3 regions of the Pseudomonas arabinosi genome follow, and region 1 is predicted to be linked to each of the others. Evidence: predicted binding sites of a transcription regulator. Region 1 holds the regulator's gene; each other region holds the start of a gene.
The links. The regulator sigma-54, encoded in region 1, starts transcription at its own class of promoters, with help from an activator protein. The targets are predictions, from matches to a motif close to ANTGGCATNNANNTTGCTNT.

Region 2: flgB (flagellar basal body rod protein FlgB) is a predicted target of sigma-54. The motif match lies at 2,237-2,256, and genes of this name have one in related genera.
Region 3: ACMXYJ_RS05980 (pilin) is a predicted target of sigma-54. The motif match lies at 2,997-3,016, and genes of this name have one in related genera.

What each region holds. Positions count from the first base shown of each region.
Region 1 is NZ_CP180480.1:6,264,365-6,268,409, forward strand. Features, by position in the region: gene lptA (lipopolysaccharide transport periplasmic protein LptA) at 1-283, shown strand, start outside; gene lptB (LPS export ABC transporter ATP-binding protein) at 283-1,008, shown strand; gene ACMXYJ_RS29155 (RNA polymerase factor sigma-54) at 1,193-2,686, shown strand; gene hpf (ribosome hibernation-promoting factor, HPF/YfiA family) at 2,761-3,069, shown strand; gene ptsN (PTS IIA-like nitrogen regulatory protein PtsN) at 3,082-3,546, shown strand; gene rapZ (RNase adapter RapZ) at 3,549-4,045, shown strand, end outside.
Region 2 is NZ_CP180480.1:5,640,039-5,644,083, reverse strand. Features, by position in the region: gene flgA (flagellar basal body P-ring formation chaperone FlgA) at 1-41, opposite strand, end outside; gene ACMXYJ_RS26240 (chemotaxis protein CheV) at 124-1,056, shown strand; gene cheR (protein-glutamate O-methyltransferase CheR) at 1,103-1,930, shown strand; gene flgB (flagellar basal body rod protein FlgB) at 2,298-2,705, shown strand; gene flgC (flagellar basal body rod protein FlgC) at 2,709-3,152, shown strand; gene flgD (flagellar hook assembly protein FlgD) at 3,168-3,890, shown strand; gene flgE (flagellar hook protein FlgE) at 3,922-4,045, shown strand, end outside.
Region 3 is NZ_CP180480.1:1,299,908-1,303,952, reverse strand. Features, by position in the region: gene ACMXYJ_RS05995 (DUF748 domain-containing protein) at 1-1,383, shown strand, start outside; gene ACMXYJ_RS05990 (DUF2845 domain-containing protein) at 1,383-1,679, shown strand; gene ACMXYJ_RS05985 (BON domain-containing protein) at 1,872-2,228, opposite strand; gene ACMXYJ_RS05980 (pilin) at 2,543-2,950, opposite strand; gene pilB (type IV-A pilus assembly ATPase PilB) at 3,177-4,045, shown strand, end outside.

The DNA.
Region 1 (4,045 bases):
CTACTTCGAGCAGATGCAGACGGCTGGCGACACCAAGCCTGTTCAAGGCTACGGAGTGACCATCCAGTACCACGCCTCGCAAAACCGCGTCGTATTGATCGATCGCGCCAAAGTCATCGACAAGGACAACAACGTCACCCAAGGCGAGAAAATCGTCTACGACACGGTCAAAAAGCTTGCGAGCGCCGGTCGCGCGACGGGCAACAAGGTCACCGAGTCGCGTCCGCGCATCGACATGGTGATCCAGCCCAAGCCGAAAACCGACGAGAAAAAGGCCCAGTAATGGCAACTCTGAAAGCTCAGCATCTGGCCAAGAGCTACAAGAGCCGCCAGGTTGTGCGCGACGTCAGCCTGTCGATCGACAGCGGTCAGATCGTCGGCCTGCTAGGTCCCAACGGCGCCGGCAAGACCACCTGCTTTTACATGATTGTCGGCCTGGTACAGGCCGATCAGGGCCGCGTACTGATTGACGACCTGGATGTCAGCCACCAGCCCATGCACGGGCGTGCGAAGGCCGGTATCGGCTATCTTCCGCAAGAAGCATCGATCTTCCGCAAACTCTCGGTAGCTGACAACATCATGGCGATCCTCGAGACCCGCAAGGAACTCGACAAGGCCGGTCGTCGCCAAGAGCTGGAAAGCCTGCTGCAGGAATTCCACATCAGCCACATCCGCGACAACCTCGGCATGAGCCTGTCCGGTGGTGAACGCCGTCGTGTGGAAATCGCCCGGGCACTGGCTACCAACCCGAAATTCATCCTGCTCGACGAACCGTTCGCCGGCGTGGACCCGATTTCGGTGGGCGACATCAAACAGATCATCTATCACCTCAAGGCCAAGGGCATTGGCGTGCTGATCACTGACCACAACGTCCGTGAAACCCTGGATATCTGCGAAACCGCCTACATCGTCAACGATGGCCAGCTGATCGCCGAAGGTGACTCTGCCACCATCCTGGCCAACGACCTGGTCAAGGAAGTGTATCTGGGCCATGAGTTCCGCCTGTAAGCACTGAGGTGTCTGGCTGGTTGCCCGGGCGCTTGTCTCGATAAAAAATCAACATTTTTTTATTGTTACAGCGCTCTAGGCAAACGCTGCAGTTTCGGGCATATAATTTGCTTATGTTTGGCGCTTCGGCGCCCTGTAGTGGATGGCGCATGTGCGCCGGCGAATAAGGTGTTAAGCCCCTGCCATGAAACCATCGCTAGTCTTGAGAATGGGCCAGCAGCTGACGATGACACCGCAGCTGCAACAGGCCATCCGCCTGCTCCAATTGTCGACCCTGGACCTGCAACAGGAAATCCAGGAGGCCCTGGAGTCCAATCCGATGCTCGAACGCCAGGAAGAAGGCGACGACTTCGATAACGCCGACCCCTTGGCCGACAAAGCCGAACAGCAACCCAACGCTGACATTCAGGAACCCTCCTACCAGGAAACCGCCCCGACGGTTGATAACCTCGAGGAAGGCGACTGGAACGAGCGCATCCCCAACGAACTGCCCGTCGATACCGCGTGGGAAGACGTCTACCAGACCAGCGCCAGCAGCCTGCCGAGCAACGATGACGACGAGTGGGACTTCACCACCCGGACATCGGCCGGCGAAAGCCTGCAAAGCCACCTGCTGTGGCAACTGAACCTGGCCCCGATGTCCGACACTGATCGCCTGATCGCCGTGACCCTGATCGACTGCATCAACAATCAGGGCTACCTGGACGAAACCCTTGAGGAGATTCTCGAAGCCTTCGACCCGGAACTGGACATCGAACTGGACGAAATCGAAGCCGTCCTGCACCGCATCCAGCAATTCGAACCCGCTGGCATCGGCGCCCGCAACCTGGGCGAATGCCTGCTGCTGCAATTGCGCCAGTTGCCCGCCAAGACGCCTTGGCTGGTCGAGGCCAAACGCCTGGTCACCGATTACATCGACCTGCTTGGCAGCCGCGACTACAGCCAGCTGATGCGTCGCATGAAGCTCAAGGAAGATGAACTGCGCCAGGTGATTGAACTGGTGCAGAGCCTCAACCCGCGCCCAGGCTCGCAAATCGAGTCCGGCGAAGCCGAATACGTCGTTCCCGACGTGATCGTACGCAAGGACAACGAACGCTGGCTGGTGGAGCTGAACCAGGAATCCGTGCCGCGACTGCGGGTCAACGCTCAATACGCCGGTTTCGTGCGCCGCGCCGACACCAGCGCCGACAACACCTTCATGCGCAATCAGTTGCAAGAGGCCCGCTGGTTCATCAAGAGCCTGCAAAGCCGCAACGAAACCCTGATGAAAGTAGCCACCCAGATCGTCGAACATCAGCGCGGCTTTCTTGAATACGGCGACGAAGCCATGAAACCGCTGGTCCTGCATGACATCGCCGAAGCGGTGGGCATGCACGAATCGACGATTTCACGGGTAACCACGCAGAAATTCATGCATACCCCACGGGGCATATATGAACTGAAATACTTTTTCTCCAGCCACGTCAGCACCTCCGAGGGCGGTGAATGCTCGTCCACGGCGATCCGCGCGATCATCAAAAAACTGGTTGCCGCGGAAAATCAGAAAAAGCCGTTGAGTGACAGCAAGATCGCTGGTTTACTGGAGGCACAAGGCATTCAGGTGGCTCGCCGCACCGTCGCCAAGTACCGCGAATCCCTCGGGATCGCGCCTTCGAGCGAACGCAAGCGGTTGATGTAGAGCCACGCCACAGCGTTCCAGTGGCAGGCATTTCTGCCTGCCGCTTTATGCACTGGCAACGAAGGAGAAGCTGTATGCAAGTCAACATCAGTGGACACCAACTGGAAGTGACCGAACCTCTTCGCACCTACATCGGCGAAAAACTCGAACGATTAGAGAGGCATTTCGACAAGATCACCAATGTGCAAGTCACGATGACGGTCGAAAAGCTCAAGCAGAAAATCGAAGCCACGCTGCATATTCCCGGCAATGAAGTGGTCGCAAACGCGGAGCATACCGATATGTACGCGGCGATCGACGCACTGACCGACAAGCTGGATAAACAACTCAAAAAGCATAAGGAAAAGACCCAAAGCCTCCTCCAGGGCGCGACCGGTCGTTAACACTCCCAACCCATGATCCGACTTGAAAGCATCCTGACCCCCGGCCGTTCCCTCGTGAACGTGCCGGGCGGCAGTAAAAAGAAAGCCCTCGAGCAAATTGCCAACCTTATCCACAAAGAAGTGCCGGATCTGGAGATGCAAGATGTCTTCGAGGCTTTGATTGCCCGTGAAAAACTCGGTTCAACCGGTTTTGGCAACGGCATCGCCATTCCCCACTGCCGCCTGAAGGGCTGCGCCTCGCCCATCAGCGCCCTGATGCACCTTGATGCACCCATTGATTTCGACGCCATCGACGGCGCCCCGGTTGACCTGCTGTTCGTTCTGCTGGTCCCGGAAGCTGCTACCGATGCGCACCTGGAGTTACTGCGCCAGATCGCCAGCATGCTCGACCGCAAGGAAGTGCGCGAAAAACTGCGCAGCGCCCCGAGCAATGAAGCCTTGTATCAGGTTGTCCTGGACGAGCAAAACGGTCATTAATCATGCGCTTGATCATCGTCAGTGGCCGCTCCGGCTCAGGTAAAAGTACCGCACTCGATGTTCTCGAGGACAACGGCTACTACTGCATCGACAACCTGCCCGCCGGTCTGTTGCCGGAACTGGCCGAACGCGCGTTGATTCACACCGAGCTGGCACAACCGCTGGTTGCCGTATCCATCGATGCGCGCAACTTGCCGAGTCACTTGTCGCGGTTTCCCGAACTGCTGGAAGAAGTGCGCAGCCGGCATATCCAGTGTGATGTGCTGTATCTGGACGCCGACGAAGAAACCTTGCTCAAACGTTTCTCGGAAACCCGCCGTCGTCACCCGCTGAGCAATGCCAGTCGCTCGCTGGCCGAGGCCATCAACGATGAGACCGCCCTGCTCGGGCCGATTGCCGACCTCGCCGATCTCAAAGTAAACACCACCAACCTGAACCTGTATCAGCTGCGAGATACCATCAAGCTGCGCCTGCTGAACCAGCCGGAACCCGGTACGGC
Region 2 (4,045 bases), 620 kb from region 1:
TTTGATGTCAGGCGTCGGAAAAATGTCGGTTCTGTGTTCATAAGAGTTAAAAAGCAAGCGCCGTGCCGTTTAGTGATGAATGCGCGTCGCAACACACTTAAGCGTTGGTGTAGGAGTCTGTGCATGGCTGGTGTAATGGATGCGGTAAACCAGCGCACGCAACTGGTAGGGCAGAATCGCCTTGAGCTGTTGTTGTTCCGTCTCGACGGCCAGCAGCTGTATGGGATCAACGTGTTCAAGGTTCGGGAGGTGCTGCAATGCCCCAAACTGACGCTGATGCCAAAATCCAGTCCTGTCGTGTGCGGTGTGGCAAGTATTCGGGGGGCGACCATTCCGATTCTAGATCTGGCCATGGCGACCGGGTCCGGTGCGCTGAAAGATCAAAGCAATCCCTTCGTGATCATCACGGAGTACAACACCAAGACCCAGGGTTTCCTGGTGCGGTCGGTGGAACGCATCGTCAACATGAACTGGGAGGAGATTCATCCGCCACCCAAGGGCACGGGACGCGATCATTACCTGACGGCTGTGACTCGGGTCGACAATCAGTTAGTCGAAATCATCGACGTCGAGAAAGTGCTGGCAGAAGTGGCGCCGACACCGGAAGCGATTTCCGTTGGCGTGGTGGATGTCGAAACCCAGCACAAGGCGCTCTCTTTGCGAGTACTGACGGTCGATGACTCGTCGGTGGCGCGCAAGCAGGTGACTCGTTGCCTGCAGACGGTCGGTGTCGAAGTGGTGGCGTTGAACGACGGTCGGCAAGCGCTGGATTACCTGCGCAAGCTGGTCGACGAGGGCAAGAAGCCGGAAGAAGAGTTCCTGATGATGATTTCCGACATCGAGATGCCGGAGATGGACGGGTACACCCTGACGGCCGAGATCCGCAACGACCCTCGCATGCAAAAGCTTCACATCATCCTGCATACTTCGTTGTCGGGTGTATTCAATCAGGCGATGGTCAAGAAAGTCGGTGCCGATGACTTCCTTGCCAAATTCCGTCCTGATGACCTGGCATCCCGGGTAGTCAACCGGATCAAAGCAGCAGACATCAGCTAGGGGCCTTTTGCCCCTGGCGGTTAATACGATTTAAGAGGCGGCATCTTTGTCTACGGGTAATTTGGATTTCGAACAGTTCCGGGTCTTCCTGGAAAAAGCCTGTGGCATTTTGCTCGGTGAAAACAAGCAGTACCTGGTCTCGAGCCGTCTCAACAAACTGATGGAACAGCAAGGCATCAAGTCCCTGGGTGAGCTGGTCCAGCGCATCCAGACCCAGCCGCGCAGCGGTTTGCGCGAGATGGTGGTGGATGCCATGACCACCAACGAAACCCTGTGGTTTCGTGACACCTATCCGTTTGAAGTGTTGAAGAACAAGGTGCTGCCGGCAGCGATCAAGGCGGCCCCTGGCCAGCGTCTGCGGATCTGGTCGGCGGCCTGTTCATCGGGTCAGGAACCGTATTCGCTGTCGATGTCGATCGATGAGTTCGAGCGCGTGAACATGGGCCAGTTGAAGATGGGCGTGCAGATCGTTGCCACCGACCTGTCCGGGACCATGCTGACCAACTGCAAGACCGGCGAGTACGACAGCCTGGCCATCGGCCGTGGCCTGTCGCCCGAGCGCCTTCAACGTTACTTCGACCCGAAAGGGCCGGGGCGCTGGGCAATCAAGGCACCGATCAAGAGCCGGGTGGAGTTTCGCTCGTTCAACCTGCTGGACAGCTACGCGGCGCTGGGCAAGTTCGACATCGTGTTCTGCCGCAACGTGTTGATCTACTTCTCCGCCGAGGTGAAGAAGGACATTCTGTTGCGCATTCACAGCACGTTGAAGCCAGGCGGTTATCTGTTCCTCGGTGCTTCCGAGGCGCTGAACGGTTTGCCGGATCATTACCAGATGGTCCAGTGCAGCCCGGGGATCATTTACCAGGCGAAGTGATTCGTTGGCGTCATCAAAAAACGGGAGTCCTCAGGGGGGCTCCCGTTTTTTTTGCCTGCTTAATTCTCAATCCCACCACCTATCCCCTGTGGGAGCGAGCTTGCTCGCGATCGCGTCGTGTCAGTCAACATCTTCGTCGTCTGACACTCCGCCATCGCGAGCAAGCTCGCTCCCACAGGGTCAGGTGGTGTTCTCCAGACCGTGATAAGCGGCAGAAAAGCGGCAGGCGGCGGAAATCGGTTGCCGCTTTTCTGGCATTGCCACGTTGCCACTGCCCGCAAAGCCCCGGTTTCCGGGCTTTTTCGATTTGGCACGCCGCTTGCTATGTCCATGTTACGAAAAATCAGGTCACCCGAAGGTTTCCGACATGAGCATCAGCTTCGATAAAGCGCTCGGTATCCACGAACAAGCCCTGGGCTTCCGCGCCCAGCGTGCCGAAGTCCTGGCCAACAACATCGCCAACGCCGACACCCCGAACTACAAGGCTCGGGATCTGGACTTCTCGAAAGTGCTCGCCGCACAGAACGAGAAGACCAAGAGCGGATCTTTCGCCTTGAACATGACCAACAGCCGTCATATCGAAGCCGAAGGCCTGGGCAATGGCGACGAGTCGCTGCTGTATCGCACGCCGATGCAACCGTCGATCGACCAGAACACCGTGGACGCTCAGCTTGAACAATCAGCGTACGCGGAAAACGCGGTCAACTTCCAGGCCAGCTTCACCCTGCTCAACAGCAAATTCAAAGGGCTGGTGTCAGCCCTTCGTGGAGAGTAAGTCATGTCTCTAGCCAGTGTTTTCAACATTGCCGGTAGCGGCATGAGTGCCCAGACCACTCGCTTGAACACCGTCGCCAGTAACATCGCCAACGCCGAGACCGTCTCGTCGAGCATCGACCAGACCTACCGTGCGCGGCACCCGGTGTTCGCCACCATGTTCCAGGGCGGCCAGAGCGGCGGCAGCGAATCGCTGTTCCAGAACCAGGATGCGGCCGGTCAAGGCGTGCAAGTGCTGGGCGTGGTCGAAGACCAGAGCAACCTTGACGCGCGCTACGAGCCGAACCATCCGGCGGCCGACGCCAAGGGCTACGTCTACTACCCCAACGTCAACGTGGTGGAAGAAATGGCTGACATGATTTCCGCGAGCCGTTCGTTCCAGACCAACGCCGAAATGATGAACACCGCCAAAACCATGATGCAAAAGGTCCTGACCCTCGGTCAGTGATAAGGGGCGACTCAGATGAGTGTTACCGATACCACCAGTGGTTTGAGCCTCAAGGACATCCTGGCCAACTCCTCGATCAAGACCAACACCAGTGCCGACGGCCTGGCGTCGGCGACGAATAGCGCCACCGGCAAAAAGGCCCTGGGCAAGGACGCGTTCCTCCAGTTGCTGGTAACGCAGCTGAAAAACCAGAATCCGCTGGAACCGCAGGACAACGGCGAGTTCGTCGCCCAGTTGGCCCAGTTCAGTAGCCTGGAAGGCATCACCACGCTCAACGACACCGTCAGTGGCCTGGCGAGCAATTACAACTCGTCCCAGGCGTTGCAGGCGTCGTCGCTGGTCGGGCGTTCGGTTATTGCACCGGCCGACAAGGCTGTGGTCGATACCTCCAAGAGTTTCACCGGCACCATGGCCGTACCGGCGTCGGTAGACCCGGTCAAGATCAAGATCACCGATGCCGATGGCAAGGTTGTCCGCTCCATCGACCTGGGCAGCCAGAAAGCCGGTACTTCCAGTTTTATCTGGGACGGCAAAAACGACGCAGGCGAAGTGGCCAAGGCGGGTACCTATACGTTCGGCGCTACGGCGACTTACGACGGCAAGGCGACTTCGCTGGTGACGTACCTGCCGGCCACCGTCAACAGCGTGACCATCAGCCAGACCGGCGGTGAGTTGATGCTCAACCTGGCCGGGGCGGGCAGCATCGCCCTGTCCAAAGTACAAACTATTGGTATGTAGAGCCGACTAACACGGCACAAAGGAGTGGAATATGTCTTTCAATATCGGCCTTAGCGGTCTCTATGCAGCCAACAAACAACTGGACGTGACCGGCAACAACATCGCCAACGTCGCGACCACCGGTTTCAAATCGTCCCGTGCGGAATTCGAAGACG
Region 3 (4,045 bases), 2.0 Mb from region 1:
GGCCTGAACTATCAGCACGGCGACAGCCTGTCGATCGACAAGGTCAACCTGTTCCAGCCCTATGTGCGCTTCATGATCAACGATGACCGCACCACTAACGTCGACGACTTGCTGATCCCGCAACCGGCCGACTCCGGTGCCAAAACCGCGGCGGCTAAACCTGCCAGCAAGGAAAAACCGCTGGGCATCCACGTGGGTGGCATTGCCATCAATGACGGCTCGGCCAACTTCGCCGACTTCAGCCTGACCCCGAATTTCGCCACGGCCGTTCAACAGCTCAATGGGCAAATTGGAACCATCGACAGCCGTCAGGCGAAACCGGCCAGCGTGGATATCAAAGGCAAGGTCGACCGCTATGCACCGGTCACCATCAAGGGCTCGGTCAACCCGTTCGACCCAATGGCCAGCCTCGACATCGCCACCAGTTTCAAACGTGTTGAACTGACCACGCTCACGCCCTACTCCGGCAAGTTCGCCGGTTACCGCATCCGCAAGGGCCGCCTCAATCTCGACCTGCATTACATGATCACCAAGGGCCAGCTCAAGGCCGAAAACAAAGTGGTGGTCGAGCAACTGCAACTGGGTGAGAAAGTCGACAGCCCAGACGCCGTGAGCCTGCCGCTGAAACTGGCGATCGCGTTGCTCAAGGACGTCGATGGCAAGATTTCCATTGAACTGCCGGTGACTGGCGACCTGAACAACCCGCAGTTCAGCATCATGCCGATTGTCTGGCAGACCTTGCGCAACCTGATCGTCAAAGCCGCCGCAGCGCCATTCAAAATGATTGGCGGACTGGTCAGTGGTGGTGGTTCGGAAGATTTGGGCACCGTGTCGTTTGCCCCGGGTTCAAGCGACCTGAGCAAGGAGGCCGAGGGCTCGCTGGTCAAACTGTCCCAGGCCCTCAAGGAACGTCCGGCCCTGCGCCTGGAAATCGAAGGCACGGCAGCTGCAAGCAGCGATGGCCCGCTGATCGCCGAACAACGTCTGGAACGGGAGTATCAGTACAACTACTACAAAATGCTCCAGCGTCGCGGTGACAAGGTGCCGGCCAAGGCTTCATTGCTGGAAGTACCTGATAACGAAAAAGGTCCACTGCTGGAAGGGATCTACCGCACGCGCCTGAAAACCCAGCCGCCCGCCGAATGGAAGGACCTGGGCAAGGAAGAACGCACGGTAAAAATGCGCGAAGGCGTGATCAAGTTCTGGAGTTCCAGCGACGTGCTGTTGCGTGAGTTGGGTCAGGAACGCGCCAGCAGCATCAAGGACTATCTGGTCGACAAGGGTCAGTTGGCCGATGACCGCGTGTACTTCATCGACGCTAGCCTCGGTGAAGCGGAAAGTGACGGTCGGGTGGTTACGCCGCTGCACCTGGACGCCGAGTGATGGGCGCGAAATGGCTGATGAGCCTGGCTCTGGCGATGGCCGCCAGTCAGGCCTCGGCAGCCGACACCCTGCGCTGTGGCAGTCAATTGGTCAGTGTCGGGGACAGGTCCAGCGAAGTGCTGCAGAAATGCGGTGAACCGGTCAGCCGTGATCTGTTGGGCTACAAGCGCAGCGCTAACCGACGGGAAGAGTTTCAAGTCGAGGAATGGACCTACGGACCCAACGGCGGGATGTATCAGTACCTGCGTTTTGAAGGTAATCGTTTGAAGCAGATCACCAGCAAGCGCGGTAACTGAGTCCACCACAATCTTACGTAGACCCCACATTTGGTTTTGCGTCGCTCACAAATAGAACAGGCCCTGACACGAATGCCGGGGCCTGTAATGGCCACATCCTTATGGCCTTTCGCATGAACTCTCCTGAGGCGGCAGACGTATTGCTCGGCCCGCCTGTCGCGCCTTCTCCCAGTCCAGGCGAGAAGTCTTGTCTTACTCGGCTTTCAGGCCGTCAGCGGAGACCGCCTGGACGCCTTTGATTTTCTTGGTGATCGCCACGGCGGTGGCTTTCTGAGCTTCAGTCACCGCAACGGTGGACGACAGGGACACGACGCCTTTGTTGGTTTCAACTTTGATATCGGTACCAGGAATGCCTTTTTCAGTCACCAGGTCACTTTTGACTTTGGTGGTGATCCAGGTGTCGGAAGTAGCTTCCTTGGCCTTGGTCACTTCACCCGCCGCCAGAGTCATCGGAGCCTGGGTGGTTTGAGTGGTCTGTGCAAATGCAGCGTTGGCCATGGTCAGGGTCAGCGCGGTAGCAGTAGCGGCAGCGATAGCGAACTTCTTCATACGAGTAACTCCTGTTTTTCATAAAGTCTGCTGCGTGTCTTGTCAGCAGGGTTACTGGAGATAGTGCGAACGCTGTGCCAACTTTGAAACAGTCAACAAATACATATAAATCAACAACTTACAAAAACACCTGATTTTCGGAATCATGCAAATTGCATGACTTGGAAATTATCGACATGCAAGTTGCGGGTTTTGCCGCAGGCCTAAGGCCATGAATTGTTGGAAGTTTTCTCAATTACTTCAATTTGCCCCGAACGGCGAACAAAAAAATACCCCGCATCGGAAGAGGCGGGGTATTCATCAGCGCGTAAGGATCAGACGCCTGTGCAGCCTTTAGGCGAGTATTCCTGAGCAACGGTGGTGGCACACGTCCAGCCAGTCAGCGCACGCGTCAGCGTGATTGTTTTACTCAGAACCGGTCCCGGCGCGTTGAGAATCGTGCATCCGATCGTACCGGTACCATCAGTCGCGACCCCAGCGACTGTGGTTGTGCAGTTGGAGGTCGTGAGGGTTCCGCCGACGGTTGCCAGATCCGGATTGGTCCCTTGATTCATAAGGTCCTCAAACGGAACCTTCAACGCCGTAATCTCTGCAAGCCCGGCAGTTACCTTGGCCCGGGCCTGATACTTGGAGTACTGCGGCAACGCAAACGTCGCCAGAATCCCGATGATCGCCACCACGATCAGCAGCTCGATCAGGGTAAAACCTTTTTGAGTCTTCATAGACAAGCTCCATGCATGAGTCGAAATCTCATGATCTGAGCTAGGCGCAGCACAGCCCATGCCAAGCGCCGCGCTCCCTGTTGGCGGGGACCTGAGGCGAGTGCATCGCCCTTTCCTACCCCCAGAATCCGCACTATCTGACACTTTTTGTCACCTGAACGCCGCTGGTTTGGTTCCACCGCTTGACTAGGCTATAAGTCATGAACTGTCTGCGTCCGGTATCCCAATGAATGACATCGCCCTTAGCGGTCTGGCCAAGCAATTGGTCCTGGCCGAGCTGCTCACTGACAAAAGCGCGCAACAGGCGTTTCAGCAAGCCCAACGCAACAAAATCTCCCTGGTCAGTTATCTGGTGCAGAACAAACTGGTGAAGAGTCGCCAGGTCGCCGAGATCGCTTCGGAACACTTCGGCATGGCCTTGCTCGACCTCAACTGTCTGGACAAGGAAACCCAACCCAAGGGTCTGGTCAGCGAGAAGTTGATTCGCCAGCACCACGCCCTGCCCCTCTGGCGGCGCGGCAACAAGTTGTTCGTGGGCGTTTCCGACCCGACCAATCATCAGGCCATCAATGACATCCAGTTCAGTACCGGGCTGACTACCGAAGCCATCCTGGTGGAGGACGACAAGCTCAGCGACGCCATCGAAAAATTTTTCGATACCCAAGGCACTGGCCTCGAAGACATGGCCGACGTCGACCTCGATGGCGTGGACATCGAGTCGATCGATGACAAGCAAGACGCCATCGCCGGCCAGGATGCCGAGGACGCGCCCGTGGTGCGCTTCGTTCACAAGATGTTGCTGGACGCGATCAAAAGCGGCTCTTCCGACCTGCATTTCGAGCCCTACGAAAAGACCTACCGAGTGCGGATGCGCACCGACGGTATTTTGCGTGAAGTCGCCAAGCCACCGATTCACCTGGCCAATCGCATTGCCGCGCGACTGAAAGTCATGGCCAGTCTCGACATCTCCGAACGGCGCCGCCCCCAGGACGGGCGGATCAAAATGCGCCTGTCCAAGAGCAAATCCATCGACTTTCGGGTCAATACCCTGCCGACCCTGTGGGGCGAGAAAGTGGTGATCCGGATCCTCGACCC